Hydrogenovibrio crunogenus: one gene and its partner. The protein of the gene in region 1 interacts with the protein of each later gene in a pairwise test. Links are inferred from orthologs where the notes say so. Each region holds a gene or a part of one and is shown on either strand. Other genes may lie near its edges. The genes, in order: purT and GHNINEIG_RS07275.

Region 1 (13,276 bases):
AATGTTTTTTTAATTAAACTTATTGTGTTTTATTTCAATGCCTTAAGAGTATTTTGTAATGTAGTTTATAATTATGTTAAGGCTTAAGTCAGGAATAAGGTCGAGAAGAGATATGTTAGGAAATGAAAAAATAAAAAGAGCCGGAAAAAGGAGGAGAAACCGGCTCTAATTAAGGCGGATAATTAACCGTTTTCGGCTAACTGGCCTGTTTGGTGCATCATTTCTAACCAGGCATCACGCACTTCGGTTAGGATTTCAATGGCGCTGTCTAAATAGAAGGAATCCTTTTCAAAAACGGCTTCTTGAATGGATTTATCGGCGTAACGATATAATTCATCTAAATCATATGCCAAAGGCGTATTTTCTGACATGGATAAACGATCACGTAAAGCGTCTAAAATCGTTGTCATTCGGCCTAAGTGGAAGCCTTTTTCGACCAAAGCATTACTTTGATGACAGACTTTTGCTAAGTTTCCTTTATCTACCACGCCTTGTAGTAGTAAAAGAATGGTCTTGCTTGGATTGTCAGCCAATTTTGACTCTGTATCTGGGTTACGGTTGTATTCTTGAAGAATAGGGGCTTTTACATCTGATGTCATTGTTTGATTCGTTGTCATAATCATGCTCCTGTGCGGTCATCTGATTTATTGAACATTTAAAAAATTCTTTCTGTCTTTTACAGAATCATAGAAAGTTCTAAAGTTATTCTGCTAAGGGTCGAGTAGCAGACAGCATGCCATATCAATAAAGTTGTTGTTAAGTTATTGATATTTATTGTTTATTTGTGTTTGTCTTGAGTGGCGTTGTTTGAATAAAGAAAAGAATTGGCTGGAGGTGATAAAGATTGTCAGTTATTTGGCAATGACGTTTTGAAAGGGTCACTTTTAATACGTGTTTGAGTTAAGCACGGCATAAAAGTGACAACTAAAGGCGTTTAGAATTCCACCTTTACTGCTTGAGCTGATGCTTTGGCTTTTTCAATGGCTTTTTCAATCGTGATATCGCGCGCGAGCGCAACCCCCATCCTACGACGACCGGCAATTTCTGGTTTACCGAATAATCGGATTTGAGTGTCCGGTTCTTTTAATGCCTCTTCAAGTCCACTAAATTGAGTTGTTGTTGAGTGGCCTGTTGGAAGGATAACGCTGGAAGCAGAAGGGCCATGCTGTGTAATGTTTGGAATCGGTAACCCTAAAATCGCTCTTAGATGCAGTGCAAATTCAGATAAATCTTGAGAGATTAAAGTAACCAAACCTGTATCATGAGGGCGCGGCGAAACTTCACTGAAGATGACTTGATCATCTTTAATGAATAATTCAACGCCAAATAACCCCCAGCCGCCAAGAGCATCGGTAATTTTGATGGCAATTTTTTCCGCTGACTGAATAGCTATATCAGACATTGGGTGCGGCTGCCAGGACTGACGATAATCACCGTCTTCTTGAATATGGCCTATTGGCGCGCAAAAGCTGGTGCCATTTTTATGACGGATCGTCAATAAGGTGATTTCATAGTCAAAATCAACAAACCCTTCGATAATCACTTTTCCTTTACCGGCACGTCCGCCTTCTTGTGCATAGTGCCAGGCTGACTCTATGTCAGCTGTCGACTTTATGACGCTTTGCCCTTTTCCTGATGAACTCATGATTGGTTTGACTACACAGGGCATGCCAATGGTTTCTACGGCTGCGATAAAGTCTTTTTTATTGTCTGCAAACGCATAAGGGCTGGTTGGAATGTCAAGATCTTCTGCAGCTAAGCGACGGATGCCTTCTCGATTCATAGTGAGTTGAGTGGCTTTGGCAGATGGAATAATGTTAAAGCCTTCCTGTTCCAACTCAGCGAGGGTGTCGGTTGCGATGGCTTCGATTTCCGGCACAATATAGTCAGGCTTTTCTTTTTCGATGATTTGTCGAAGAGCCTTTCCGTCCAACATGCTTAAGGTGTAGCTGCGATCTGACACTTGCATCGCCGGTGCATTTTCATATCGATCTAAGGCAATCACCTCGAGTCCAAGTCGCTGCGCTTCAATCGCTACTTCCTTTCCCAGTTCGCCTGCACCACACAATAAAATTTTAGTAGCGGTCTTTGAAAACGTGGTACCGATTTGCAACATGGCATTCCCCTTGCTTATTGAATCCGTAAAAAGAAACAGCCAAATTTATCGGCCGACAATATGAAAACTTGAAGGCAATTATAGTGGATTTTATCCATTTCTGAAAAATAACAATGAATGTCAGCAAAATTTTTAACAGACATTTCAATTTGCTTTTCAGGTAAGGCAAGGGATGTAAGGAATAATAATATGATTGAGTTCGCACAAAACACGACTTTGGAACCGCTTCTAGATCACTTGAAGTTTGATCGTCGTATGACATCGCCTCAAAAATTTGAGTCGTTTCCAGATATCGCTGCGAATGAAAAGTCCAGTGTAAAAAGATTACTGTCCGAATTACAGCACAAGTTTTCAGACTCGGTTGATGTTGCTTATTTAATTGAATCCGAAGTCAGTTCGCGGACGGCGGACTTATACCGTAGAGCAAATTACGATTCTTTAACACACTTGCCTAACCGTGCCCATCTTCATGATATTTTAGAGAATATGATTCAAGGAACGGAACATAAAGGAAGTGTGTTTTCATTATTGTTCTTAGATTTAGATGGTTTTAAAGCTGTTAATGACACTCAAGGTCATCATATTGGAGATGAATTATTACGACATGTCAGTGGACGACTGATCTCATCTGTTCGAGAAGGCGACATTGTGAGCCGATTAGGCGGTGATGAGTTTGTGGTTTTACTGGCTGAAACAGAAAACCGAACTGAAGTGGAAGACGTTTGTCAGCGTATTATCAATGAGGTGTCTCGACCATATTGGTTTGAAGGGCAAGAGGTTAGAACCTCTACCAGTATTGGTGTTTCCATGTTTCCGCAAGATTCGAAGCTTGCATCCGAGCTGATTGAAACGGCAGATGAAGCTTTGTATGTGTCTAAATCTAAAGGGAAAAGAACATTTCGTTTTTATAATGATGTAAAGCAAGAAGTACCTGCGCATAAACATATTATTCAAGCAAGGTTCGATGCCGCTGTTTTAAATTCAGAATTTGCTACTTATGTTGAACCACAAATTGATTTGAAAGAAAACCGAGTGGTTGGTGGTCATCTCAGTATTGAATGGCAAACAGCCGATGAAAATCAACAATCACTTGAATCATGGCAGCATTTACTGGCAGGAAACCCTGCGGAATCTTCGATCAGTTTATGGTTATTGGATAGTGCTTGTTTTTATTTAAAGCAATGGTTAAAGGTCGATGCTGAATTTGTGGTAACGGTTCCAATCATGGAAGGGCTATGGCGCCAAGAAGATTTTGCAGAGCTTTTAAATCAGAGAGTTAAGCAATATGGCATTCCATCCAGTCAATTGCAATTGGCGTTTTCGTTGAAGAGTTTTGACGTTTTTGATCAGGGTTTAAGGGATTGTTTACAACAGTTATCCGATCAAGGGTATCAACTGACTTTAACCGGGCTAGGAGGGCAATCCTTTAATTTTTCGATGCTGGTTGGGTTAAATATTCAAGAGTTTAAGTTTGATGAAGTGTGGTTGCATGAGCAACTTGAAACGCGTTCTGGGCAACAATGGGTTAAAGCATTGATTCAAATGGCGAAAAGTTTAGATGCGTGTATGATTGCGACCGGGATTATCTCTGAAAGTCAGGTACAAAATTTGACTGAGTGGGGATGTACCCTTGGTCAAGGTGCTTATTGGTCTGCTCCGATAGAGGCCGCTGAATTTAAGCAATTAATGATTTAAAGATGAAAAATGGCTTTGTTACTTTTAGTAACAAGGCCAATCTTGAGACAGAACCGTTTAAGGTTTTAAGTGGTTTAACATTTCCAGTATAAGGCGTGCCGAATGAGTGGCAGCCTTATCCAGATACTGTTCAAACGTCACGGCATTTTCTTTGCCTGCAATATCCGATAAAGAACGAATGATCACAAAAGGCGTTTCAAATGCATGGCAGGTCTGCGCAACGGCAGCAGCCTCCATTTCGCAAGCAATCATGTCGGGAAAGTTTTCTCGGGTGGTGGCGACATCTTCAGGCAGGTGCATAAAGCGATCACCGGTGGCAATCAGACCATGCATATGCGTGACTTCCTGCAAGGCATCTATGCTGCGTTTAGCAATGTCAATCAAGCTGCTATCGGCAAGGTAGCACTCGGGATGTCCTGGAACTTGTCCTCGTGCATAGCCGAATGGAGTGACATCGACATCATGATGACAAACCGATTGGCTGATGACGATATCCCCCACGTTTAAATCAGTATGGAACCCACCTGCAGAGCCAGTATTGATCACATAGTCCGGCTGGTAAAGTTTGATGAGTAACGCTGTTCCAATTGCAGCATTCACCTTTCCTATGCCGGAGCGTAATAGAATGACCTCAATGTCATTAATCTGCCCCAGATAGTATTCAAACCCACCGTGAATTTCTGTGTTCAAGTTTTGGATTTGGTTACGCAATAAGGCAACTTCTTCTTCCATGGCACCAATGATGGCAACTTTCATAGAACGTCCTTTTATCTGTCTTTTAAACTTCGTTGCCTAGTGCTTTCAGAGTTTCTTTATCTAGAGCAATATTTTCATTTTTATTCACGCCAATGCCATGATCAAGAATGTTTTGGGCAATGGATTTTGCCTCTTCTAAAGAATGCATTTTGTAGGTGCCACATTGATATTCATTTAATTCAGGAATGTCTTGCATTTTTTCAACGTTCAGCACGTCTTGCATGGCTTTCATCCAAGCGTCGGCCACACGTTTTTCATCCGGTGTACCTATGACGCTCATGTAAAACCCAGTGCGGCAGCCCATTGGTGACACATCAATGATTTCTACATCATCAGCATTTAGGTGAGTGCGAATAAATCCGGCAAATAAATGCTCTAAGGTATGAATGCCCTTTTCGCCCATCATGTCGACATTTGGTTTGTTAAAACGTAAATCGAAAACAGTGATGGTATCACCACCGGGTGTTTTCATGGTTTTAGCAACTCGGACGGCCGGCGCATTCATGATTTTATGATCAACGGTAAAACTATCGAGTAATGGCATGGTCAATCCTTTGTAAGTTATGATTTCTGGTTGTATTGTGTAAGTTTATTGTAACGAATCATGCTTTGTAATTCCTCAACATATTCATGTTTTCGAGCGGAGTAATTCACCAATCCTTCTGTCATTTTCAGTCCGGTTAAAGGTTGCTTCTTTTGACGAAGCTGAGCACGAATCTTTCTCAATTGGGCATAGGTGCGATGGCTATTCAAGTTATGAATATAGCTTTTGACAGAGTAGTAAGGGTGGTCAAACGCTCTAACTTCATGAATGGCTCCCTTGCTTCGTTGCTTTGGAACCAATCCGCATCCTTTTGAAAAACACCACTGTCCAAAATAGTTGTTGGCTTGTCGAGCAAAGCGAGATGTGCCCCAGGCACTTTCATTTGCTGCTTGGGCAAGTGCCAGCGAGGTCGGAACGACATCGATTCGGGTAAGCAATGCTTTCAAATCCGACGTTTGAGTCGGGTTTAAATCTTCCAATCCATATAAATCCCCTTCCTTTTTCAGCCAGGCCTGGTCGGTTTTTGAAAGCGTTTGTGCGGCGATTAATGATTTGAGATGGTCACGCTTTTTCATGACTTGTTGATTCGCTTGGTGAATTAAAGGCGTCATAAACTCGAAAAAAGCTTGTTTTCTAGGGGGGCCCGCAGCGAACGCTTTAAATTTTGGTGGAGTTTCCAGCTTTAAGGAAGGTTTTTGAGGCTCAACTGGAGCGGAAGAGGGAACTGAAGCCTTTTGGGGGACGGCTGTCGTCATTTTATCGGTTGTTTGGGATTTTGATTCAGCAGTAGCAGGAGTCTTTTTGTCGGCTGAACGAGTTGAAGAAGCGTCATCACAGCCTGTCAATAAAAAGAGGCCACTGATTAAACCGACCAAAGAACGGGTTAGGACGATTTTTTTCATTACAAATCCTTGCTAAAGTGGTTAAAACAATGGCTATATGATAACGGATTGCAGCCGTCAGTTGTAAATAACCTAGTCTTCTTCTCGGGTATGAGGGAATCATAAGGGAGCTGATAAGCTTTGTCTTTTTCGATAAAACCTTAATCTTGCTATTTTTTTATTAAGATAACTCCGCTAGAATGAATTCACTTGAAATGGGATGCATGGTTATGAAAGATACGAAATTACGTTATGGCACCTTGTTGCAACTGGTAGAAAATGCGCAGGATGGCATAGTGGTGGCAGAAAAAGAAGATCATGATACGATCTTAATTTATGTGAACCCCGCTTTTGAAAAACTCACAGGCTATAACGCAGATGAAATTTTGTATCAGGATTGTCGTTTTTTACAGGGCAATGATACAGAACCGGACGCGGTTAAAACCATTCGTTCTGCGATTGATACGGCAAAACCGGTTCGAACCGTTTTAAAAAACTATCGGAAAGATGGTACAAGCTTCTGGAATGAACTGAGTGTGACGCCGTTTTATGATGAAGTCGATCAGTTGACCTACTATATTGGCATTCAAAAAGATGTGACCGAAGAGGTTGAATTAAAGAATCAGCTGGATGCGGCTCAAGCAAAAATTGCCGAATTGGAAAAGCAACTTGAAGCGGGAAAAGTTTAAACTTTTCCTTTTATTTTTTATTGAGTCAATAAAGTATTACTGAGTGGGCGGTAAGTCACTTGTATGTGATGAGATAAGTCGCATGATTTTTGATTCAAAAACAGAAAAAGCTCAAAGCTTGGATGGGTTTCAATCCAATGCTGCCAATCGTTATTGTTGAAATTTCCCGTCTCATCGACCACTGCAATTCCCATACATTGAAGGGCTTGAAGCTCGGCTAGTAGCGTCTCAAAAACGATGTTTCCGGGCGGTTGCCATAAAGGGTAAAACCCTTTTGAGACCATATATAGCGCCGCCAAAGCGCCTTGAACACTGCTGGTTTCTGGCGAGGTTTGAACCCATACTCGTTTCAGAGGCTGAGTCAGCTGGCGTGTTGATAAGTGAAGTCGTGAATATAATCGGGGCAATAACAGGCTTTGCCAAAGACGGTAAGACGGTGCTTCCGGGGCCTGTGACAGTTCCAGAGTCAACTGTGAAAACAGGTCTCGCCAGAATTCACTAGGATAATCCGCCAAAACGGTATCAAGCAAGGCATTGAGTTCAACAATATTTTGGTTCTTCAAAAGTTTTGTCAGTTGCGGCGCAAGCTCTTTTTCCAGTTTGGGTTCAATCGTCTCTGGCTTGGCGGCATCAACTAGGTTTTTGATTTGACTGATAGGGATGCCCTGCTGTGTGAGCTGCACCACCTCTCTCAGCGTGTCAATGTTGTTCTGAGTATAAAGACGATGCCCTGAGTCGGTTCTCACCGGTTCAATTAAACCATAACGGCGCTCCCAGGCACGAAGAGTGATTGGGTTGACGCCAGTTAATTTGGCCACTTCCCGAATGGGAAAAAGTGCATCGCTGGTTGGTTGAGAGTTTTTCATAGCTGACATCTTATACAGTAGTTATACATTCGTCAATGAATCTGGTTTAAAGATTTAAGGGTCGCCACTTTTTCTAAATGGCGTTGGCGTGATTCCGTTAAATCAATGATTGGACGAACACGTTTTTCGTTTGGGGTGGTTTGCCAAGGTGCGTGAATCTGTTTGCTGGAATAGGGGGTTAATTCAGGCAGCCATTGGCGTAAATAATGGCCTTCTGCGTCGAATTTTTCACTTTGTCGAACAGGATTGAAAAGGCGATAGTAAGGGGCAGCATCAACACCGCAACCAGCGACCCACTGCCAGCCTAAGGTGTTATTGGCTGGATCCGCATCAACCAGAGTATTATTAAACCAATGCGCCCCGGCGCGCCAATCAATATCGGCATTTTTGGTGAGCCAAGAAGCCACCAGCATACGAACACGATTGTGCATCCAACCTGTTTCCCAGAGCTGTTTCATGCCCGCATCAATAATTGGCACGCCCGTGTGTCCCGCGCACCAGGCCTGGTAGTTTTTTACTTGTTCAGGGTCTGCTTCCGATAAAGGGCGAAAGAAAGTTTCGAATTTGGCTTGAAAAGGGTGGGTCTCAGTGTGAGGGAAATGCCACAAGATACTGCGGGCAAACTCTCTCCAAGCCAATTGTCTCAACCAGACATGAATGGCCTGGTTGGCAATGCCGGGTTCTGTTTCTAATGTTAATAATTCAAATACAATGGCTCGGCTGTGAATTTCGCCAAAATGTAAATGTGGTGACAATTGACTGGTGCCTTCAACCGCTGGAAAGTCACGATTTTGTTCGTAGTGCGCCAGCCCTTCGTTGAGAAAGCGTTCAAATTTTTCCCAGGCCTGGCGTTCGCCTGTTTGCCAGTGTTGCATGACCTTTCGGGCCCAGGGGCGGGTTGAAAGGTGAGTTAAGCTTTGAGGAAGGGTTTGATCCTGTCCGGATTGGCAAATGGTTCTGGCGGTTTTCTCCAAGGAGTTTATCGCATGAGAGAAGGGAAGTAATTCTGACAGCTTCTGGCTTAACGTGTTGTAAAAAGGGGTGAAAACTTTATAGGGTCGTCCAGATTGATTGAGTAACTGGTCATAAGGAAGCCAGTTTTCGGTGTCAAAGGCACGTAATGCTACCTGGTAGCGTTGACATACATTGAGCGCTTGCTGTTGCATGGTTTTAAATGGATGTCCGAGCTGAAACGTGTAGAAAACTTGTTCAATCTGGTAGGTTTGAATCATGTGGTCTAATTGCTGCTCAAAGTTGCCTTCAAGACACCATAGTCGGCCATCGTGTGCCTTAAAGTCCTGCTGGAGTTGCTGTAAGCTGTTAGCAAGCCAAGCAGTATTGGCGTCACCGATGGTTTGTTCAGGGTCGTGAAAATACGCCACAATAATATCGTCTGACTCCGCCAACGCCGCTTCTAAGGCAGGGTGGTGTTGAATTCTGAGTTCACGTTGTAACCAAACCAGTGTTTTCATACTATAACCCTTTTAAAAGATTGTTTTTAACCGTATCTGAAAGCGGCGTTTTTCCTAACCAAAGACCGAAGTATAGCGCTTTGAAACCAGGCGTGTTATTTTCAAACTTCAGTTGATTATTTAGCCATAACTGAGTGCCGTTGGTCCTATCGTAGGACAGGCGATAGCAATCGTTTGGCGAAACGCTTTCATAAGATAAGTGTAGCGCATTCACCGCTTGTGAATGAAGTGGAGACAGTGGTGTCGGTAACCCTGTTTCCGCTGCTTCGACAAAATCTTTTTGACTTAGCGGGACGTGATAACACAATTTTAGATTGAGAGCGGTCTGGTCTGTAAGCAGATTTTCCAAAGTCACTTCGTCTGAGACCCACAGTTGTGCATCATAGACAGGGATTACCCCCGCCCAATAGGCGGTTGTTTGCCCTGTCTTTTTGAGAGTGGGAATTGCTTCTGCCAAGATGGGCATGGGGCGTCCCACCATAGCAAGAAAAAGAATAAAAAGGGCAACCCTGCGAACGGGTTGCCAACCATGGAGATTCTTTAAAGGACCCATCTTTTAACGTTTCCTAAGGTGTTTTTTGAAAAAACAAGATCACTTCCCCGACTTTGAAGCCCCATAAAGAGTCGAGACAACATAATGGCATCCTTAGCCCTAAAAGCGCTTTTCTAAAGTGATTTGGTAAACAGAGATATGTTGTTGTTCGAATCCGACACGACAATAGTCTAGATAATAACGCCAAAGTCGCTGGAATGATGCGTCATATCCCATTTTTTCCAAAGTTTCTGATGAAGCGTTGAATTGTTTCATCCAGTGCGAAAGAGTGGTGGCGTAGTCTTGACCGAATTCAAACTGGTCCACGATTTCGAATTGATGCTCTATCGCCAATTGATGGAGTTGTTCCAAGCTTGGAAGGAGCCCTCCCGGAAAAATGTACGACTGGATAAAGTCGACGCCATTTTGATAAGTTTCCGCTTCTTCATCATCAATGGTGATAATTTGCAACACGGCTTTACCATGGCTTTTTAAATTCCGTTGAAGCTGTTCAAAATAACGGTGCCAATACTCCTTTCCAACGGCTTCAAACATCTCAATGCTGACGATGTAGTCATATTGACCGGTTTCATGTCGGTAATCCTGAAGGGTAATATCCGCTTTGTTGTTGAGTTGGAGGGCTTTCAAACGGTTTGAAGCGTAGTTTTGTTGTTCGATTGAAAGCGTGAGTCCTTTATAGTCGATACCTTTTTGGGTCGCGATTTCAGCAAACCCACCCCATCCGCAGCCGATTTCAAGCACACTTTCTTGTCCATGCAAAGGTAATTGATCCAGAATACGTTGGTATTTTTGTTGTTGAGCTTGCTCTAACGACTCGCCTTTTTTCAAAAAGAGTCCACTGGAATAGCTCATGCTGTCATCAAGCCAGAGTTCATAAAAATCATTACCGAGGTCATAGTGGGCGGCAATATTCCGTCGACTATTGGAAACAGAATTATGGCGTCTGCGATGACGCCACAAATGCCAGATGCCTAGCGGTTTTTTATGATGCAGAAGCTGAGTAAACTCAGCGCGGTTTTGGTGTGCCAAAGTCATGAGCTGATGTAAGGATGCCGTTCGAATAGAATGTTCAATATACGCTTGAGCAAACCCTAGTTCACCCTGTGTTTTCAGTAAATACCCGAATCGCAATATAGATAGAATTTCTAAGTCAGCATGACTGCCGGGGAGCGGGCCTTCAAAGCGATAGGATTGTCCCAAATACTGCACCGTGAGACTGCCCTTTTGAATATGTTTGAAGGGCAAGGTTTGGATGAACTTCTGCAATAGGTGAGAAGGCATCATCCATTCGATTGGCGTGGTAATAAGTTTCAACATAATGTCATCTCCGAGTGACTGTGTTGGGTCTGAGATAAGTGTTTCGGGGTTGGATGAAATTTTCCCCCTTTGACCCAAATTTTGAGCGCCCACCAATGAATCAATAAAAGAACCTTGAGTGAATTCATTGGAAAATGAAGTGTTGCTTTTAATAAAAGTGCGTTCGTAAGGGGATGTTGTTTGCCGATTTGAGTGGCGATTAAAGTTGGTTTATTTTGTTCATATTGCCTGATCCACAGTTTGTAATGTTGGCCAGGGATGTAAAAACGAAATTGATAAAATGCATTCATACTGATAAAAGGGGAGACATGAAAATCTTTGTTGGCGCGAGCTTTCAATGTCTGATTTGGAAGAACTAATGGCTTTCCTTGCCGAGTGAGCACGTAATGATGCCATTGACCAAATGTATTGCTGACTTCACCGATGATGCCGATGAGTTCATTATTTTGGTTGTAGGCATACCAAACGGCCAAAGGATTAAAGATCACTCCTAGCATTCTTGGAGAACACACCAGTTCGATTCGATCCGCTGGAGAAGGTAATCCGTAGTCTGCTAACAGGGTGTTGGCCCATTCCCGCCAAGAAATATTTGGATCACGTGCGCCATAGTCTTTGGTGAATAAGCTGATTAAGTTGAATCGATTTAGTGATAGCCACTTTAATTGCTCGGACTCTGTTTCGATGCGATCGATATCGACCTTTAAGTTAAAGACTTTGTAGTTAAATCGATATTGAAACGGGCGTAAACGCTGATGCATCACGTCACAGAGGTATCCTTGGCTAGGCATGATTGGGTTCCTCATCCATCGGTGTGTCTTTTTGCCACGGAAGCGTTACGCCAAAGTATTTTGCAATGGCAACGGCGCTGCGCAAACCATCTTCATGAAAACCATATCCGGTATAGGCGCCGGCGAAATAGAGCCCATGTTTTCCTTGAAGATCGATTAAGTGCTTTTGTGCTGAAATGGCGGCCTGGTTAAAGACCGGGTGATCATACTCAAACACTTTGAATGTCTTGTCTGGGTCAGGTTGTTTAATCGGGTTCAAGGTCACAAAAACCGGGGTCTCGGTTTTAAGGGATTGGAGCCTATTCATCCAATAAGTGACGGCAACCCGCTTCTCTTCGTGTTGCATTTCTCTGAGATAGTTCCATGCGGCCCAGGTGTTTTTGCGGCAAGGCATTAACTGAGTATCGGAGTGAAGGTAAGCGGTATTTTTTTGATACTGGAAAGCCTGAAGTAGACAAAAATCGGGTTGATAATCCTCGGCAATCATTTGATAACTTTCATCAGCATGGCTGGCTAGTACCACTTGGTCGAAATAAGAAGCTTTGCCAGATTCAGTGGTTACTTTGACTTGGTTCGCACCAGGATCTGGTGTCACTTGTGTGACTTTATTGTGTTTCAGGTGTGTAAAGGTTTCTTGTCGCAAAATAGCCTTTAAATATTCAATGCTGCCATTTGCAACCGTTTGCCATTGTGGTCGATTTTCTATATTTAATAATCCATGATTTTCAAAAAATTGTAAGAAGCTCAAAACCGGAAATTTGAGCATGGTATGCGTTGGGCAGGACCAGATAGCTGCCGCCATCGGCAATAGATAATAGTCGCGCATCGCAGGCGACATCTTATGTTTTTCTAAATAATGCCCTAATGTCATCTCGACCAAGTTTTTAGAACGAGCGGCTAGGTCCTGTTTTGCTCTTCGGTTGAAGCGAACAATATCGCTGATCATATTCCAATGCGTTACAGAAAAAAGATTACGTCTTTGTGCAAAGAGTGTGTTGAGGTTATTGCCAGAATATTCAATTTTTCCATTGTCGATGGATACCGCAAAACTCATTTCTGTAAGGATTGTCTCGATATTCAAGTGTTGGAACATTGCGGTTAATAACGGGTAATTGGGTTCGTTATACACAATGAATCCGGTGTCCACAGGTAAGGTCTGATTTTGATCGTCCTGGATTTCAACCGTATGAGTATGACCGCCAATATAGTCATTTTTTTCAAACAGGGTAACGTCATGGTTTTGGCTTAAAAACCAAGCGCTTGCAATGCCGCTGATGCCGCTACCAACCACAGCGATTTTCTGTTTTTCTGGCATTATTTTGGTGGTTTCTGTATTCATGACGCTTCACCTTGTATAACTAATATGCTATTATTTATACATAAGTTATACAGTTATGCAATACTTGATTGAAAAATTTATGGATTTAAGTATTTGATGGAGTATAAAAATGAGAAGAATATGGATTGTGGGAGCCTCTTCGGGTATTGGGTTGTCTTTGACGCAATCGCTGTTACAGGAAGGGTATTTGGTGGTAGCTTCTTCTCGAACGGCAGAGCAATCAGATGAATTAACATCGTTAAAAAAACAGTTCGGTAATC
Region 2 (18,080 bases), 870 kb from region 1 along the record:
GTTTATATTCATTACGACTGACCATTTTCGTGATACGTAACACTTCCTGCTTGTCATACCCAAACTCGTCCACTATTTGCGTTGGACTCTTATCCTCTTTGACAAACGCCTTAATAATGTTATCTAACACGTCATAATCAGGCAGTGAATCTTGATCTTTTTGATCAGGGCGTAATTCAGCTGAAGGTGCTCGTGTAATGACTCTTTCAGGAATAACACTTGAAATTGTATTTCGGTACTCTGCCAAACGATAGACCAATGTCTTCGGCACATCTTTTAACGGAGAAAATCCACCAACCATATCCCCATATAAAGTGGAATACCCAACTGCCACTTCAGACTTATTACTGGTTGCAAGAACCAATTTACCTGTTTTATTGGAAATCGACATCAACAAAACACCACGAATACGTGCTTGCATATTCTCTTCAGTGACATCTTCTTCATAACCTTCAAAGCGACGTGATAAAGCCGACTCATAAGCATCATAAATTGGTTCAATCGGAACGGAATGGTAATACACCCCCAATGCTTGAGCTTCTTTTTCCGCATCTTCGATACTGATATCCGCTGTATACTTAAACGGCATCATAACCGCTTCAACTTGTTCCGCTCCTAAAGCATCAACTGCAATAGCTAAGGTTAAGGCTGAATCAATACCACCGGACAACCCTAACAACACGCCTTTAAAGCCGTTTTTCTGAACATAATCTTTCACGCCCATGACCAAAGCTTCATATACACGTGCTTCATCATGAAGTAAGTCTGCCTTTTCACCCGGAAGAACCACCACGGCATCGGCTTGCTTTAAAATCTTAACCGGAACCAAGTCTGTTTTAAACTCAGAACCTTGTACTTGAACCTCCCCTTCCGCACAGGTTGCAAATGAACCGCCATCAAACATCAGTTCATCTTGTCCGCCGACTTGGTTTACATAAATCACAGGTCGCTTGACTTCTTCCACTCGACGCTTCACGACACGAATTCGATCTTGATGTTTTTCTTGTGAGAAAGGAGAAGCGTTGAGATTCAATAAAATATCTGCACCCGCCTTGACTGATTGATCAGCAGGTGACAGCTTCCAGATATCTTCACAAATCAACAAGCCAAACTTAACCCCTTTATACTCCACAACGCACGGCTGTTGGCCTGACGAAAAATAACGCTTTTCATCGAACACACTGTAATTGGGTAAATTTTGTTTGATATAACTGGCTTGAATTTGACCTTCTTCAATCCAGGCCGCCATATTGAAACGATCGCCCAGCTCATCCATCATCGGATAACCGATGACTAACACCGTATCTGTGACCTGCTCGCAAATGATGGACAATGCAGATTCGACCTGTTGATAAAGCGCTTCTCTAAACAACAAGTCTTCCGGTGGATAACCGGTCAAAGTCATTTCAGGAAAAACAACAATATCAGCCTGGTGCTCCATTTTAGCTTGTTTTGCCGATTCAATAATGAGAGCCGTATTCCCTTCCACATCACCGACAATCGGATTGATCTGAGCCATAATAATGGTGAGTTGTTCTGACATTCTGTGTTCCTACGTTGAAATTGAACGCTTTAAAATCTGTCGCGCTTTAACCGATTAAATCCAGCATCGCAGCGCCTAAATCGGCTGGTGAACGCACCACAGTAACATCAGCGGACTCCAGTGCGGCAAATTTTGCTTCAGCAGTGCCTTTACCACCACTTACAATAGCACCGGCATGGCCCATACGTTTTCCAGCAGGCGCCGTGACACCAGCAATATAAGCCACCACGGGTTTGGTCACATGCTGTTTGATATATTCAGCGGCATCTTCTTCTGCTTGACCACCAATCTCACCGACTAAAATGATACCCTGCGTCTGTTCATCCGCTTGGAATAATCTTAGGCAGTCGATGAAATCCATACCTTGAATCGGGTCTCCCCCAATACCAACACAAGTCGATTGCCCTAAGCCGTTTTGAGTCGTTTGATGTACCGCTTCATAAGTCAGGGTACCAGATCGAGACACTATCCCAACTTTACCTGGTAAATGGATATGCCCAGGCATAATACCGATTTTACAGCCGTTTTTATCATCCCCTGGTGTAATCAGTCCAGGACAGTTAGGACCAATTAAAAAAGCATCCGATTTTTCTAAAACGGCACGCACTTTCAACATATCATTCACGGGGATGCCTTCCGTAATACAAGTAATCACTTTAATTCCAGCATCGATCGCTTCAATAATGGAATCTGCCGCAAACGCAGGCGGCACGTAAATCATCGAAGCTTCGGCTCCCGTTTGTGCGACGGCTTCTTTCACTGTATTGAAAACGGGTAATCCTAAATGCTCGGTTCCGCCTTTTCCAGGTGTCACTCCACCAACCATTTTAGTGCCATAGGCAATTGCTTGTTCTGAATGAAACGTCCCTTGTTTACCTGTAAATCCTTGACAGATAACTTTGGTATTGTGATTAATTAAAATACTCATTGATTGGCCTCCAAAGCGACGGCAACGACTTTTTCTGCTGCATCCGCAAGACCATCAGCCGTGATAATACTTAACCCACTGTTTGCTAATTTTTCTTTTCCTAACGTCACATTCGTCCCTTCTAACCGAACAACCACCGGAATCGTCAACCCAACCTCTTGCACGGCTTGAATAATGCCGTCCGCAATTAAGTCACAGCGCACAATTCCACCAAAAATATTCACTAAAATGGATTGCACATCTGAGGAGGATAAAATTAATTTAAAAGCTTCCGCAACACGCTCAGGAGTTGCCCCGCCACCTACGTCTAAAAAGTTGGCCGGCTCGCCACCGTTTAATTTAATTAAATCCATCGTCGCCATAGCCAAACCAGCGCCATTTACCATACAGCCAATATTGCCATCCAATGCGATATAGTTTAACTGGTGATCTGCCGCTTTTGCTTCACGTACATCTTCTTGAGAAATGTCACGCATTTCAACCAGGCCTGCCTGACGATAGAGTGCATTCGAATCGATATTTAATTTCGCATCCAATGCCACCAATTCATTATCCGCCGTCAAGACCAGTGGGTTAATCTCCAACAAGGCAACATCTTTATCTAGTGCCAACTGATAGAAACCTTGCATGATTGATGCCATTTGTTTAAAGGCTGTGCCCGTCAACCCTAGTGCAAAGGCAATTTCTCGACACTGATAAGGCATTAAGCCAACAGCAGGATCCACATGAATGGATAAAATCTTTTCAGGTGATGCTTCTGCAACCAATTCAATGTCCATTCCACCCGCTGCAGAGATCACAAAGGTATGCGTTTTAGTAACGCGATCAACCATCAAACTGAAATAAAACTCTTGATAGATCTCTAACGTTTCTTCAATCAACAAAGCATTGATCGGCAGCGCCTTACCTGCTGTCTGAATAGTCGCCAATGAACTGCCTAACAATGTTGAAGCAACTTGTTCAGCTTCCTGTGCTGTTTCAACAAGTTTAACACCGCCTGCCTTACCTCGTGCCCCGGCATGGATTTGAGCTTTAACAACCCAGCCTTTTGAGTCAATTTGACCAAGTGCAGCATCGAGATCTGCCAAGTTATTTATCATTACCCCTTTAGGAACAGGGATACCATACTGCTGAAACAGTGATTTTGCTTGATATTCATGTAAGTTCATTGAATGCCTTTAAAAGGTTACACTACTCAATTACTATGAATTGAGAGACATTGTGAGATTTAAATTGCAATTATTTTATGATTTTTAGACAATAAATGCATTAAACAAGAGCTGAAAAACCTAATGAGAGCCTTATTTTTTTTATTATTCGTACTTTTTATCTTCTTTGTGATCCGTTTCAGTCTGAAACGGATCAATGAAATCCGCGCCTCAAAGGAGGAAGAGGCTAATCGCCAAGCCAATCAAAACCAACACGAAGAAATGGTTGCGTGTGAAATTTGTGGCGTTCACATTCCAAAAACGGAAGCGCTTGTTCAAACAACCCCTGAACAGACTCACTTCTTCTGTTCAGAAGAACACAAAGCACTGGCGAACAACTCAAATAACTAACTTAAAATAGATTCGATTTTTGCCTCAAAGACGACGACCTGCCCTGACAAAGGGTGGTTAAAGTCAATCACCACCTCATTCTCTTTCACATCATAAATCGTTGCGGGAACTTCCTCTCCTGTAGGGGTATTAAAACCGATCACATACCCTTCTTCCAACGGCATATCTTCTGGAAAATCTGATTTTGGCATTGTTTGAAAGTTCACTGGATCCGGCAAACCAAAAGCTTGTTCCGGCATTAAGGTAAATTTCCCTGTTGTCCCTACTTCCAAACCAATCAAGAGCTCATCCAAGTTATTCAAAAACTGGCCGTCTCCGATCTGAAAAGCAAACACTTCATCTTCTTCCGTTTTTTCAACCAAAGTACCATCCAGTAAACTCAGTTTAAAACTAATTTCAACTTGGCTGTTTTCTTGAACGGTTTTGACATTTTCGGGATTCATTACGACTTACCTTCTCACTTTTTCAGGTTCATTTAATCGACGGTTTAAGCTTCTTTCTTTTTAACAGACTTTCGGCCAGGCCTGGTTGTTTTAGAGACAGCTTTAGGAGATTCTCCTTCAACAACAATACGGTTTCGACCGGCTTTTTTCGCTTTATATAAGGCTTCATCAGCGGCTTTCATGACTTCTTCCGGCTTTTTAAATTGGTCATTGCGCTCTGCCAAACCAAAACTGACTGTTACTTTGGTTTCCACAGGCTGGCCTTGTTTCTCAACCTCTAGGACACGATTTTCAATTGCTTGCCGAACAACTTCCAACGCAGGCTTCACTTGCTGAGCTTGTTTACCTTTAAACACAATGGTGAACTCTTCGCCACCATAACGATAAACCTGACCGGTTGAGATTAAAGATAGCTCATAAGCGACCGTTCTTAACACCGCATCACCGACATCATGTCCATAGGTATCATTAAAGGACTTGAAGTGATCAATATCCATCATGGCAATGCTGTATTTTCGACCCAGTCCCAAGAAAGATTCCAACAAAGCACGACGACCATTTAACCCCGTTAATTGGTCGGTATACGCAATGTGATGAGCATCAAAAATCAACGATAATAACAGCATCGTCGCTGCAAACGACGATACCCAGGCAATGGAACCGAACTGGTAAAAAGCATTTAAACCGAACCCCATCAAGAACAGAACAAACACCACCGTTCTATCAAGTACCTTAGGTTGGTTTAACAAGGCATTTCGCAGCATTAAAATTAGCCAAACGGAGACCATCGTAATCAAAGCTGCTTTCGATAAGTTAAGCCCGTCAATGCCAATGTTCTGAGAAATCCACTGCCAATAAGTTAAGGGCAAGTTTTCCATCACCCAGTAAACCAAATAGACTTGCCCGACCAGCAAACTCAACTGAAACAACGTATAAAACTTATCGTGGATGCCTCGCTCCGGAAAGAGTAACCAGAGCAGTAAATTAAGTGGCAGCAATATCGCCAACACTGGAAACAACGTTACCGCAGACAAGCCTGTTGATCCAGCCGGAATAAAATATTGCATACCGATATTGAAACAGACCAAACTCAACAAAATCAGAATCGGCTGTAAACGGTTCAAAAAGATACCAACAAACACCCCTAGACCGGCAATAACATAAGGTAACCAGGGTAATAATTTTTGGGTACTAAGTGGCCACGTCAGGATATTCGGCATTTGCCAAACGGCAAATGCTGTCAACCCTAACAACCAGGTATAATGTTTCAAAAAAGCCATTAAACAAGCATTCTCAAGTCACTTTATCTTAATCAAATTACGTCTTACCAAAAATAGACGTTTCTTGTTTTGGCTTATCTGAACAACGAATACGCCACTCCATTACATAGTCACAAGATTGTCCAGCCGCACAAGCAAAATCGTTATAACCAAATTCACCCAGTTTACCGGCATTCTTACTGAGTACATCATACCCAGACGGGCAAAGTTCATCTGCTTGGCTTTCCATAGACCAACTTGAAAAAGTTCTTGGCGGCTCGTTGTAGAAATTGGTTAGATAATACACATCCTGACCCATTTCTTTCGTTTGGACGCCTGAACACCCTGCCAAAAAAACGACCAGACCGGTCATGACTATTTTAGTTATCGACTTCATACTTTCCTTAATCCATTAAATCCACGGTCGCACAGGTTAATTAGCAGGTTCTTCTTTCATTCCTATTTCGGAAACGATATAACACATATTGGTGTGCAACTTCTTCCCATCCACTAAAAAAGAGGTGGATGAAGCAATTTTATCGTCCGGGTTGAGTCTGACACTGCCCTGATACGTTTTCATCAGTTTACCGGAATAGCAGCTGTAAATTTCTATTTTGCGATCTAAGCCTACCCAATCCGATTGAATATTTTTTGCCGTATTGGACACTTTTTCACAGCCCGACAAAAGCAAAAGGTTGAACAGCACCACGGGAACCAAAATCCACTTCATCTCACACCCCTTTTTTCAAAATAAACAGATCGTATTTTACACGTTTTAAGACCACATAAAAAACAAAGGAAAACTTTTAAAGACAACACCATATGCCCTTGTACCGCTTTCATTTAAAAAACAACGTTCTATAACTCAATACCTGCTTGCGCTTGAATCCCTTTATCAAAAGCATGTTTTACCAAAGTCATTTCGGTAACGGTATCAGCCATCTCGATTAACTCCTCGGGCGCACCTCTTCCAGTGACAATCACATGCTGTCCTTCACAACGTGTTTCAATGTCTTTTCGAATGACGTCAAACGCCAAATATTGATAACTTAATGCGACATTCAGCTCATCCAATACCACCAAGTCGATTGAATCATCTTGTAAAAAAGACTTGGCTTGGCTCCAGGCCACTTCACAAATTTCAATGTCACGCGCCCTGTCCTGCGTATCCCAAGTAAAACCTTCTCCCATCGCTTTAAAGATAATGTCATCAGGAAATCGGTTAAAAAAACGCTCTTCTCCGGTTTCCATTGCCCCTTTAATAAACTGAACAACCGCGACTTTCATATCATGCCCCAACGCACGAACGACCATACCGAATGCCGAACTGCTTTTGCCTTTACCATCACCGGTATTCACCAACAAAAGGCCTTTTGATCCGGTCGCTTTTTGAATTTTATGATCCATGAATGCTTTACGGCGCTTCATGATTTTATTGTGCTTCTCTGTTAAAGGGTCTACTGAGTTTGCCATCTTGCATCCTGCATAATTTCTGTAAAAAGAGTATAGCGGATATTCTTACTAAAACACTAGGTTAAACCCGTATAATAAATTTGATATTAAAAATAGCTTAAGAGCTTCCGCATAATTATTTTTTATAAGGTCTCTTAACTTTTTTCTATTTTAGAAAAAAAGTGTCTTCTTATATGATGACTCTTTCGATTAAAAAGGATTAAACACAGATGAATATCACCATTCTTGGCACAGGATTTGCCGCTTTGACTGCGATAAAACAAACTCGAAAACTCGCGCCCACTGCTAAAATCACCGTCATTTCGCCATCAAAAGAACTGGTTTATCTTCCAAGTTTAATCTGGATTCCGTCAAAGCTTCGTAAAGCTGACGATTTAAAAATCGATTTAACCAACTACTTCAACCGACAAACAGTCGAGCACATTGAAGCCTCTGTCACAGACATTACAGATGAAGGACGAGTGGTTCACACCGACAAAGGAACGTTCAATAATGACGGGTTAATTATTGCCTCAGGGGGACGTTTCATCAAAAAACTACCGGGGATTGAACACGTCATCACCCCTTGCGAAGGCATCAAAGCTGCTGAAGACATCAAGGATCGTCTGGACAACCTATCAGGCGGTACGATTGCCATTGGCTTTGGCGGCAACCCGAAAGAGCCCTCAGCCATGCGAGGTGGCCCCATGTTTGAATTCCTGTTCGGAATCGACACCTTGCTCAGACAACAAGGTCGTCGAAGTCAGTTTGAACTGGTCTTCTTTAACCCCGCACCAAAACCTGGAAAGCGATTGGGTGATAAAGTGCCCGATGCTGTTTTAAAAATGATGGCTAAGCGCGACATCCAAACTCATCTTGGCCACAAGATGAAAGGGTTTGAAGCCAACAAGGTAATGACAGAGGGGGGTGAGATTGATGCGGATTTGATTCTTTTCATGCCCGGCATGACAGGGCCAGCTTGGTCGCAAAATTCTGACATCGCTAAATCGGAAGGCGGTTTGATTAAAGCCAATGAACTCTGCCAGGTTGAAGGAATGAAGAAAACCTATGTTGCAGGAGATTCAGGGAGTTATCCTGGACCAGAATGGCAAGCCAAACAAGCTCATATGGCAGATTTACAAGCGGTGGCCGCCAGCCGTAATCTTGTTGCAGAGCTACACGGAAAAACAGAATTTGAAACATTCAAACATGAATTAGTCTGCATCATCGATACGCTTTCTCACGGCGTGCTGATTAAGCGCACGGAAAAAGGAACGATTATGCTACCGCAATGTCGCTTGATGCACTTTGCAAAACGATTTTTTGAACGTTGGTATATCAAACAATATAAATAACCATCTTTATAAAATAAAAAAGGGGCGAATCGCCCCTTTTTTATTAACCATTCAAAAATAGATTCTTAACGAATTTCGTCCAACGCGACTTTAAGCAACCCAATATGGCTGGCATAATTCACCAATTCAGCCGATGCTGTCATGCCCAATTTAGTCATAATATTTTCTCTATGCTTAGAGACCGTACGATCACTAATTTCCAACATGTCTGCAATATCTTTAGTCTTATACCCTTCCGCAACCAGCTTGATGACTTGTTTTTCACGAACGGAAAGTTTTTTAGGTCGGCTCGGCTTATCTCCAGCATCTTCTTCCGGAACCTTCTGTCCTTCCAACTCCGCCAGATAGGCATCCAGGCCTGGTTGAATTTCAGAATGTATGAAGCTCTGATCCGCAATCACAGACTTAATCCCTGACACCAGCTCTGCCTTAGAAACTGACTTAAGTGCCAGTCCTTCAACGCCAAGATCCAACACTTCTTTCCAGACATTAGGCGCTTCTGCTGCGGTCAAAACAATCACCTTAATTGGATTTTTTTGTTTTTTAAGCTGGGTAATAACTGCTAAACCGCTTAACTTAGGCATCGATAAATCGATAATTAAAATATCTGGCTGCTTTTCTTCAATCAAAGAAAGTGTGGTTTCGCCATCTTGTGCTTCAGCGATGACCTTAACGGTCCCATCTGAATTTAAAATGGATTTAAATCCAGCACGAACCAAATCATGATCTTCTGCCAGGAGTACTTTAGGTTTTGCCTTTGCCATGCGAAATCCTTTCTGTATTAATCGTAAAATTATGTATTAACTGGAAATATTATAGACGTTTTTACGTCAAAATTAATACAAACCATTTAAAATTTTTTCAACTTGTCCTATTAAACAATAAACATTCGCCTTATCTTGATAGTCATCGAGCTGTTCCATTTTTTTCACAATCTGTACCATATTCTCTAAATTAAACAACATCATATTCCCTTTTAAGCGATGAAGTATTTTTCTGACCTCTTCTTCATTGCCAACTTCAACTTCACTTCTCAAATGGGCAATTTCATTGAGCGTATTTTCGATAAACTGCGGAATCAGATGCTTTAATTCTTCCGGAATAGTTTGTGCAAAATGGTCAGCCTTGCTCTCCTCCTCAGAGAACTGCTCGGAACTTTCTTCATGGGTCAAATGCTCTTTACAATTCAACAAATGGATAATCTTATCCTGTGAGGCGGGCTTTTCTAACCATTCATCAAAAATTGATTTATCGACCTTAATACCTTCTAACTCAACTTCAGCTTCGGTATGAGCTGCGGTCAAAGCAAAAACACCTTTTAACTTTTTCTTTTGATGATCCGGTAACGCCCTGATTTTCTGACAGACCTGAATACCATCCAAACCAGGCATTTGGATATCTAAAAACACAAAGTCATAGGAATCTTGCTGAAATTTCTCCCAGGCCTGGACTCCATCTTTTGCTTGATCAACCGTACAATTCAACTGATGTAGAAAAGTCTCAAGCACTTTGCGGTTAATAACAGAATCATCGGCGATCAATACATGAAAATTACATGAGTTCGACAAAACCAATTCTGGAACCGGCTCAACTTGCGGTTGTGATTTTTCTGCTTGAGCACATGTACCGGGCTTCGTTGGAAGCTTTACAATAAAGGACGTTCCCACCCCTTTAGTTGATTCGACATTGATCGTGCCGCCCATTAAGTCCACTAACGTTTTGACTATCGCCAACCCCAGTCCGGAACCGATATATTGCATGCTCCCCTTCGATTCAAGCTGCTTAAACGGCTTAAAAATACTGCCCAACTCGGCTTCATCAATGCCTTCTCCTGAATCGGAAATATGCAATTCAAGCTGTTTGTCGGATCCTTTGATTTCAACAAACACCCCGCCAAATTCAGTGAACTTGATCGCATTCACAATCAAATTCACCAACACTTGCGAGATTCGAACAAGATCACCATAAAAGCAATTGTTTTGACTGTTCAATGAAAATGACACAAAAATGCCTTTTTCAGAAGCAATCGACTTGGTTAAATGGCTGACATAATCGGCCATTTCATCCAATCTAAACATGGTCGGATTCAATTGAATGCGATTAAACTCTGTTTGAGAGTAAGTCAGAATATCGTTAATTAAAAAGTTCAATTGATCAATCGTCAGGCGCATAATCTTCAATTGATCGGAAATCGATTCTTGTTTTAAATAACGGTCTTTGATGATGGAAATCAGACTGTTCATCCCCATTAATGGCGAACGTAACTCATGACTTAACATCGCTAAAAACTGGGTTTGCTCACTATATTGTTGTTGCAACAATTCGGTTTCTTTTTTTGCCATTTCTTCTTTGGCTTGAAGTTGGTCAATAATCAACTGACTGTGCGACTCAATCAACTTTTCTTCCAGCTCATGCATTTCAGAGACTTCAAGACAAGTGGAATAGGCAACGGGGACGCCTTTTTTTTCAGTCAAATTCAACTCATTAATCAGCCAGGTAATTTTCTCTCCCACTTTAAAACCAATTAAAATCCGTTCTCCAGTTTTAATTTGGTGCCCGGCATTGTTTAACTTATAAATCACCTGATCTCGGCTTTCCGGCACTAAATAAGATAAAAAGGTTTCATAGTCCGTGATTTCCGAACCGATTTTATCGGCCAAAGCTGGGGATGCCTGGAATCCTTTTTGCTCTTCTGATAGGCTAAAACACCACCACAAACTCTTTTCCAACAACAGCTGCCCAAGAAACTCTTTATCTAAAACCATAAGTGCTACTTTCTATAATTTTCGTTATTAATACGATAGAATAGCAACAATTTAAAACTTAATCTACCAATCACGAACGGGTCTAAAGTGATCCGGACGATATAGCTAAAGATTCTTTCTAATGACACAAAATTATCGAACTGAAAAAGACAGCATGGGGACTCTACAGGTTCCTGAATCCGCACTTTATGGCGCTCAAACACAAAGAGCCATCGACAACTTCCCGATCAGTCACACGCCTATGCCGGCTATTTTTATCAAAGCCATGGCGTATGTAAAATTTGCCTGTTCCAACTCAAATCTGGAGTTAGGATTAATTTCGGAAGAAAAAGCAACTGCGATTCAAGCCGCTGCGAAAGAGCTTATTCAAGGACAACATGCTGACCACTTTCCAATCGATGTGTTCCAAACAGGGTCTGGTACCAGCACCAATATGAATATCAATGAGGTGATTTCAAACCTTGCTAAACAACTAACGGGTACGGAAGTCCATCCCAACGATGATGTAAACATGAGTCAAAGCTCCAATGATGTTGTACCGACCGCAATTCATGTCGCTGCAGCAATCGCATTGGAAGAACACCTATTACCGAATTTAGAAAAGCTAACACAAACGCTAAAAAACAAGGAAATTGAACTCAATGGCATCGTCAAGAATGGTCGTACTCACTTGATGGATGCAACCCCTATTCGTCTCGATCAAGAAATTGGGGCCTGGAGACATTTGATTTCAGACAATATTGAGCGTTTAAAAGACACTCAAAAACGTTTACATCGTTTACCGCAAGGTGGCACTGCTGTTGGGACCGGGATTAACGCTGATCCAGAATTTAGCCGTTTAGTCTGCGCTAACTTAAGCACCATCACCGCCATTGATTTCGACCCGATGGACAACTTGTTTGTAGGATTAAGTTCGCAAGACACATCGGTTGAACTGAGTGGTCAACTCAACGTTCTCGCCAGCAGTTTGATGAAAATTGCCAATGATCTACGTTGGATGAATTCAGGCCCACTGGCAGGCCTGGCAGAAATTCAACTGCCGGCACTCCAACCGGGTAGCTCCATCATGCCCGGCAAAGTCAACCCGGTCATTCCAGAAGCGGTTTGCATGGTCGCCGCACAAATCATGGGGAACCACACCGCCATTACAGTGGGTGGACAAGCAGGTAATTTCCAGTTAAACGTCATGCTTCCAATGATTGCGAACAATCTATTACAGAGCTTGGAGATTGCAGCGAATGCGGCTGACGTTTTGGCCGACAAAGCCATTACAGGGTTCACGGTAAATGAACAAAAAATTCAAGAGACACTTGAAACCAACCCTATTCTGGTCACATCCTTAAACCGCCTGGTTGGCTATGAAACCGGTGCGGCAATTGCGAAAAAAGCTTACGAAACCGGTCAGCCTGTTTTTGAGGTTGCCAAAGCCATGACGGATCTGGATGAAGAAACACTGAAGAAATACCTTAACCCTGCTTTATTGACAGAGGGCGGCAACCCCGACCCGAATGAATAATGGCATGTTTTCGGTCCCATTTTTTTAAACCTAAGGAGAACCTATGTCTGTTATAGACTTAAAAGTAGAAAATTTTGAATCCACTATCGAAAACAATGACATTGTTATTCTAGATTTTTGGGCGGAATGGTGCGGTCCATGTAAACAATTTGCTCCGACATTTGAGGCCGTTTCTGAAAAGCATCCTGATATTGTTTTTGCAAAAGTAAATGTTGAAGAACAACAGGACTTAGCAGGCATGTTCCAAGTGCGTTCTATTCCAACGTTGGTGTTTATGCGTGAAAAAATTGTGGTTTTCTCAAACCCGGGTGTGATTCCAGAAAGCAATTTCGAAGAAGGAATTGCCCAGTTGAAAGAACTGGATATGGAAAAAGTGCGCCAAGACTTGGCAAAAGCACAAGAAGAAAACGCATAAATTTTCCAAGCTTCCTCTTGCAATCTAACCTATTGATTTCAAATCAATATATCAATCCGGATTGCGAGAGAAGCTTTCTGATTAGATGCTTGCAGGCAGTATACTTCAGTTTGAAGAACCCTGGATTGTACAGTCTTCTGCGCCACTAGGCATAAATTTCAAGTGGCGGTTCCTCTGCCAACCGACGAACGATATCGGACAATGTGACAATTCCAATCACCGTATCGACTTCGGACATAATCGGCAAACACCCTAACGCATATTCACTCATGACATAGGCTACACGACGAATATCTGTGTCTACTTTAGTGGTAATCACCTCTTCATTCATCGCATCGGCTACGGTTCCATCACGAATTTCTTCAATATTGCCCTCGGTATCCATAATGCCGCGCATCAAAATATCATGCGCTGAAATCAACCCAATCAATGCCGAAGATTCATTAACGACCGGCAAATGTTGAATGTTGGAATGCCGCATCATTTCCCACGCTTCGACTAAGGTAAGGTCTGCTGTTACCGTAATGACAGGTTGAACCATAATGTCCGAAACCTTTACAACCAACTTTCGCTCTTTTTCGTGCTGTACCGATTCATATTGAGCCAGCGCTTCTTTGGATTTTCCTCTGACTGAAGCATACTCTTCTTCAAGATTTAGCTGTTCGTCCATTTCAGAATCACCAATCGGCAACACACGGTTTACGGGTTCGACTCTTAAACCAGGCATTCTTTGTTTGTCGCCGATGAAATTTCGACCCTCAGGTGAATAAACTATAAACATAGCCTTCACTCCTTTTAAAAAACTTTAATAAATATTATATCGGCATTGTTTTTAAATAGGTTAATTATGTTTTAGATTCAACCAGCTACATTATTCAAGAAAGTGAACCAAAAACGACAAACAACACAACCCGGCTAAAGCTGTTTTCAATAGCCGACAAATTGACTATACTATTGCCATCAAATTTAAACTAAATCAAAGGAAACAAGCTATGTCAGTATTAGTTACTAAAAAAGCCCCCGATTTCACTTCAGCTGCCGTTCTTGCAGATGGAACGATTGTGGATGACTTTAACTTAAAAAGCCATATCGACGGAAAGTATGCTGTTGTATTCTTTTACCCTCTAGATTTCACATTTGTTTGCCCATCAGAAATTCTTGCATTCGACCACCGTGTTGAAAAATTCAAAGAATTAGGGACGGAAGTGATCGGTGTTTCTGTTGATTCGCAATTCACTCACAACGCATGGCGCAACACCCCTGTAAACGAAGGTGGGCTAGGACCTGTTAAATTTCCATTGGTTGCGGATCTAGGTGGTTCAATTATGGACGCTTATGGCATTGTACACCCTGGTAATGTTGCACTACGTGGCGCTTTCTTAATCGACAAAGAAGGCGTTGTTCGCCATCAAGTTGTTAACGATTTACCGCTAGGTCGTAACGTTGACGAAATGGTTCGCATGGTTGAAGCTCTTCAATTCCACGAAGAAAATGGTGAAGTTTGTCCAGCCGGTTGGAACAAAGGCGATGAAGGCATGAAAGACTCTCCTGAAGGCGTAGCTGATTATCTTTCAAAACACGGTGAAGAACTATAATTCGTTCAGCATCATACAACACAAAAGGCTGTCAAATGACGGCCTTTTTTTCCGAACTTTTAACAATCTTTCTGAAAAAAGCTTATTTTTACAATAGGCTTCTTTTCAAAAAGAACGTGGAATTATTTTTTTGAAAACGACGCTTCTACGCTATCAAAAACGAGTAAATCAAAAACTCGAAGCCTTATTGAACCGGCAAAAAAACATCCCCTCTTCATTGTTCGAAGCCATCAAATATTCGACTTTAAATAATGGCAAACGATTGCGCCCTGCTTTGGTTTATGCGGTTGGTGAAAACTTAGACATTCCACTGGATAAACTGGATGCCGCTGCGTGCGCCGTTGAACTGATTCATAGCTATTCGTTAGTACACGACGATTTACCTGCGATGGACGACGACGATTTAAGACGAGGACAACCGACTTGCCACATTCAATTCGATGAAGCAACGGCCATTTTGGTTGGTGATGCGCAGCAAACCTTAGCGTTTGAAACATTAAGCCAAGACCCTTTTTTAACCGAATCCGATAAAGTCAAACTCATTACTCTTCTTTGCCAGGCCAGTGGCGGTGCCGGAATGATTGGTGGTCAAATCATTGATATCCAGTCTAATGGGCACTTACCGGAACTATCTCAACTTCAAGCCATGCATGAAATGAAAACGGGGGCTCTTATCACCGCTTCATTACTGATGGGCGCAGCCCAATCGACACACTACCCTGAAAAACAGCCAGGCCTGGCAAAACTAGGACAAAAAATCGGCCTCGCCTTCCAAATACACGATGACATTCTCGATATTGAAAGCAGTACTGAAGTGCTAGGAAAACCACAGGGGAGCGACGAAGCCGCAGATAAGTCCACCTATCCAAAACTGCTCGGAACCGCACAAGCAAAAGCATTGCGTGATGAACTAATAGAAGACTCACTGGAAAGCTTATCCGCTTTGCAGTTGGCTAATCCCTTCTTAAAAGAACTCATTGGTTACATCGCCTGCCGCCAACATTAATTTTATTTAAGATCTTAACGCTAATTTATTTATTTTCTTACAGTTTTGTTATAATGCGACTCAATTCATTATTAACATTAACTGCATTGAATCATGGCTCAACAATTCGTTTTAAAAACTTTACTCGATTTTGCTTCTGCTCATAGCTTAAGAGGCTATCCAGGCGACTGTGCTAAGCTGCATGGACACAACTGGAAAATAGAAGTACAAGTCGTCGGAGATAAACTGAACGACATTGGTATGTTGGTTGATTTCAAAGAAATCAAACGCCATGCAAAGGAAGTCATTTCTGAGTTAGATCATACTTTTTTGAATGACCATCCTCATTTCAAAGAAAAAAACCCGACTGCAGAAAACATTGCTGAATATCTTTATCAGCAAATCCAACAACGCATCGAGTCATCCACCGTTAACATGCATAGCTTAACCGTTTGGGAAAATGACCGTAACTGTGTTATTTACAGTGAATAAAGACAATTTATTCGCTTAAATTTTCCTTGTCTGCTTTTCTTACTATTTTTTTTATCCTATACTTACATTACACAACAATGGATACGCAATAATGATTACTCATAAAATAAAAGACCAAACACTCTGGATTTACGTCAGTGATAAATTCACGATTGACTCTTTTGCCGATTTTCAAGCCGCTTACATTGATAACGAATTTAAAGACATTGTGATTGACTTTAGCGAGACATCGCATATTGATAGTGGCGGCCTCGGGATGCTACTCCAGTTGCGCACGCATTTAGGTGAAGACTCTAATCGCATCACTCTTTGTGGTTTATCTGACCACATCCTTAAAGTATTTGAAGTGGTTAACTTCGAAAAACTATTTAAAATGGCGTAACCTATTCCCATGCTTGAATTGACCCAGGTAGAAGCCGTTTTTGCCGCCAGCCTCCTGGGTCTGATCATTGGAAGCTTTATTTCAATGCTGACTTGGCGACTTCCCAGAATGCTCTATCTGGACGCCAGTTCAAAAGCGCACTCTCTAACCCTGACTCGATCAAAATGCCCTCACTGTGAAAACGCCCTGGCCTGGTATCAATTGATTCCTGTTTTCAGTTGGTTTTTGACTAAAGGCAAATGTTTAAACTGTCAAACGCCTATCTCAGTCCGTTACCCCTTAATAGAACTAAGCACCATGCTGATAACAGGAGGACTAGTTTGGTACTTCGGTCAAACCTACTCCGCACTGATAGCCATTGGATTTTCTTGGACTTTACTGACAATCTTAATTATTGATATTGAACACCAATTAATTTTAGATAGCTTAAGTTTACCTTTGATGTGGGTCGGACTATTAATCAATAGCCAATCGTATTACGTATCGGCGGAACAAGCGATATTAGGGGCGGCAATCGGCTATCTGCTACTATGGACGCTTTTCCATTCTTTCAAACTATTAACCGGCAAAGAAGGCATGGGATATGGTGATTTCAAACTACTCGCAGCGCTTGGCGCTTGGTTTGGTGTGATGGCCATCCCGCAGATTATCCTGATTGCGTCATTGAGCAGTTTGGTGATTGGCGGAGGACTTGCATTATTTAAGGTCAAAAAGCTGGAAGATCCCATCCCTTTTGGACCATTTTTAGCCATCGGAGGCTGGAGTAGTTTACTGTTAGGCAGCCAGTTAATTTAACTGGCTGTAGCGGTTAGCTACTAGGAACCTAGCTTGGTTTCCATCGTATCGCAAACCTGGCTTATTTTTAGATTATTGGATTTCGCAAAATTCATCACATACTCGAACATAGTCGGGTCTTTGATTTCCAGTTCGGTATCAATAATCAAACACTTTTGACCGTCATGCAATTCAGGATGAAGTAAGTCGGAAAAAACTAAACGATGAGAAGAACCGTATGAGGCCATCAACGATGCGATGCGGTCAATCCAATCGCTCGGACGGAATTTCCTTCCATCTTCAGTATAGCCTTCAATGATGTATTTACAATGCACTATCAGTACCTTCCAAATAAGGGTTCTATTCGAAGTTGAACAACCAGTTCTCAACCGCGAATTTTAGCACAACTCATTATAATAGCCACCCTTATACCTCGTTTATTTAAAGATAATTTCATAAAAACCTAAAATACCGAAACTGCTTTTACACTTATTCAAAAGTCATTCATGCTTTTTAGCCAACTTTTCACTAAAATAAATGGCATAATATGCAGTCTTTATCATGAAACGAATTTGTAGCGCTAGAGAAGAATATGACACAGTATCAAACCGATGATT

What was found.
Region 2: the proteins of purT (region 1) and GHNINEIG_RS07275 interact in binary tests that used the Escherichia coli proteins (3 or more experiments, as listed by UniProt). The link is inferred for Hydrogenovibrio crunogenus from one-to-one orthologs.

The regions. Positions count from the first base shown.
Region 1 is NZ_CP032096.1:2,368,798-2,382,073, reverse strand. The notes cover bases 26-2,833. They hold purT (formate-dependent phosphoribosylglycinamide formyltransferase), read right to left. Parts: upstream 2,117-2,833; coding sequence 935-2,116; downstream 26-934. Other genes in these bases: GHNINEIG_RS11300 (putative bifunctional diguanylate cyclase/phosphodiesterase), read left to right, coding at 2,306-2,833; GHNINEIG_RS11310 (flagellar export chaperone FliS), read right to left, coding at 183-617. Also shown: more of GHNINEIG_RS11300, read left to right, coding at 2,834-3,811; mtnN (5'-methylthioadenosine/S-adenosylhomocysteine nucleosidase), read right to left, coding at 3,869-4,567; luxS (S-ribosylhomocysteine lyase), read right to left, coding at 4,590-5,111; GHNINEIG_RS11285 (glucosaminidase domain-containing protein), read right to left, coding at 5,129-6,013; GHNINEIG_RS11280 (PAS domain-containing protein), read left to right, coding at 6,223-6,681; GHNINEIG_RS11275 (MerR family transcriptional regulator), read right to left, coding at 6,699-7,547; GHNINEIG_RS11270 (cryptochrome/photolyase family protein), read right to left, coding at 7,580-9,019; GHNINEIG_RS11265 (chalcone isomerase family protein), read right to left, coding at 9,021-9,572; GHNINEIG_RS11260 (SAM-dependent methyltransferase), read right to left, coding at 9,672-10,889; GHNINEIG_RS11255 (DUF1365 domain-containing protein), read right to left, coding at 10,883-11,677; GHNINEIG_RS11250 (NAD(P)/FAD-dependent oxidoreductase), read right to left, coding at 11,670-13,016; GHNINEIG_RS11245 (SDR family NAD(P)-dependent oxidoreductase), read left to right, coding at 13,126-13,276. UniProt on the Escherichia coli protein: Involved in the de novo purine biosynthesis. Catalyzes the transfer of formate to 5-phospho-ribosyl-glycinamide (GAR), producing 5-phospho-ribosyl-N-formylglycinamide (FGAR). Formate is provided by PurU via hydrolysis of 10-formyl-tetrahydrofolate.
Region 2 is NZ_CP032096.1:1,490,724-1,508,803, forward strand. What follows is about bases 14,071-16,898. They hold GHNINEIG_RS07275 (polyprenyl synthetase family protein), read left to right. Parts: upstream 14,071-14,960; coding sequence 14,961-15,836; downstream 15,837-16,898. Other genes in these bases: GHNINEIG_RS07270 (peroxiredoxin), read left to right, coding at 14,228-14,830; queD (6-carboxytetrahydropterin synthase QueD), read left to right, coding at 15,930-16,307; GHNINEIG_RS07285 (STAS domain-containing protein), read left to right, coding at 16,399-16,689; GHNINEIG_RS07290 (prepilin peptidase), read left to right, coding at 16,699-16,898. Also shown: GHNINEIG_RS07195 (NAD+ synthase), read right to left, coding at 1-1,543; sucD (succinate--CoA ligase subunit alpha), read right to left, coding at 1,590-2,471; sucC (ADP-forming succinate--CoA ligase subunit beta), read right to left, coding at 2,468-3,640; GHNINEIG_RS07210 (PP0621 family protein), read left to right, coding at 3,764-4,030; GHNINEIG_RS07215 (FKBP-type peptidyl-prolyl cis-trans isomerase), read right to left, coding at 4,027-4,473; GHNINEIG_RS07220 (GGDEF domain-containing protein), read right to left, coding at 4,518-5,753; GHNINEIG_RS07225 (hypothetical protein), read right to left, coding at 5,791-6,129; GHNINEIG_RS07230 (DUF5052 family protein), read right to left, coding at 6,166-6,462; cobO (cob(I)yrinic acid a,c-diamide adenosyltransferase), read right to left, coding at 6,591-7,205; GHNINEIG_RS07240 (NAD(P)/FAD-dependent oxidoreductase), read left to right, coding at 7,415-8,539; GHNINEIG_RS07245 (response regulator), read right to left, coding at 8,605-9,303; GHNINEIG_RS07250 (hybrid sensor histidine kinase/response regulator), read right to left, coding at 9,376-11,304; GHNINEIG_RS07255 (class II fumarate hydratase), read left to right, coding at 11,426-12,820; trxA (thioredoxin), read left to right, coding at 12,864-13,235; GHNINEIG_RS07265 (CBS domain-containing protein), read right to left, coding at 13,381-14,016; more of GHNINEIG_RS07290, read left to right, coding at 16,899-17,484; and 2 more genes.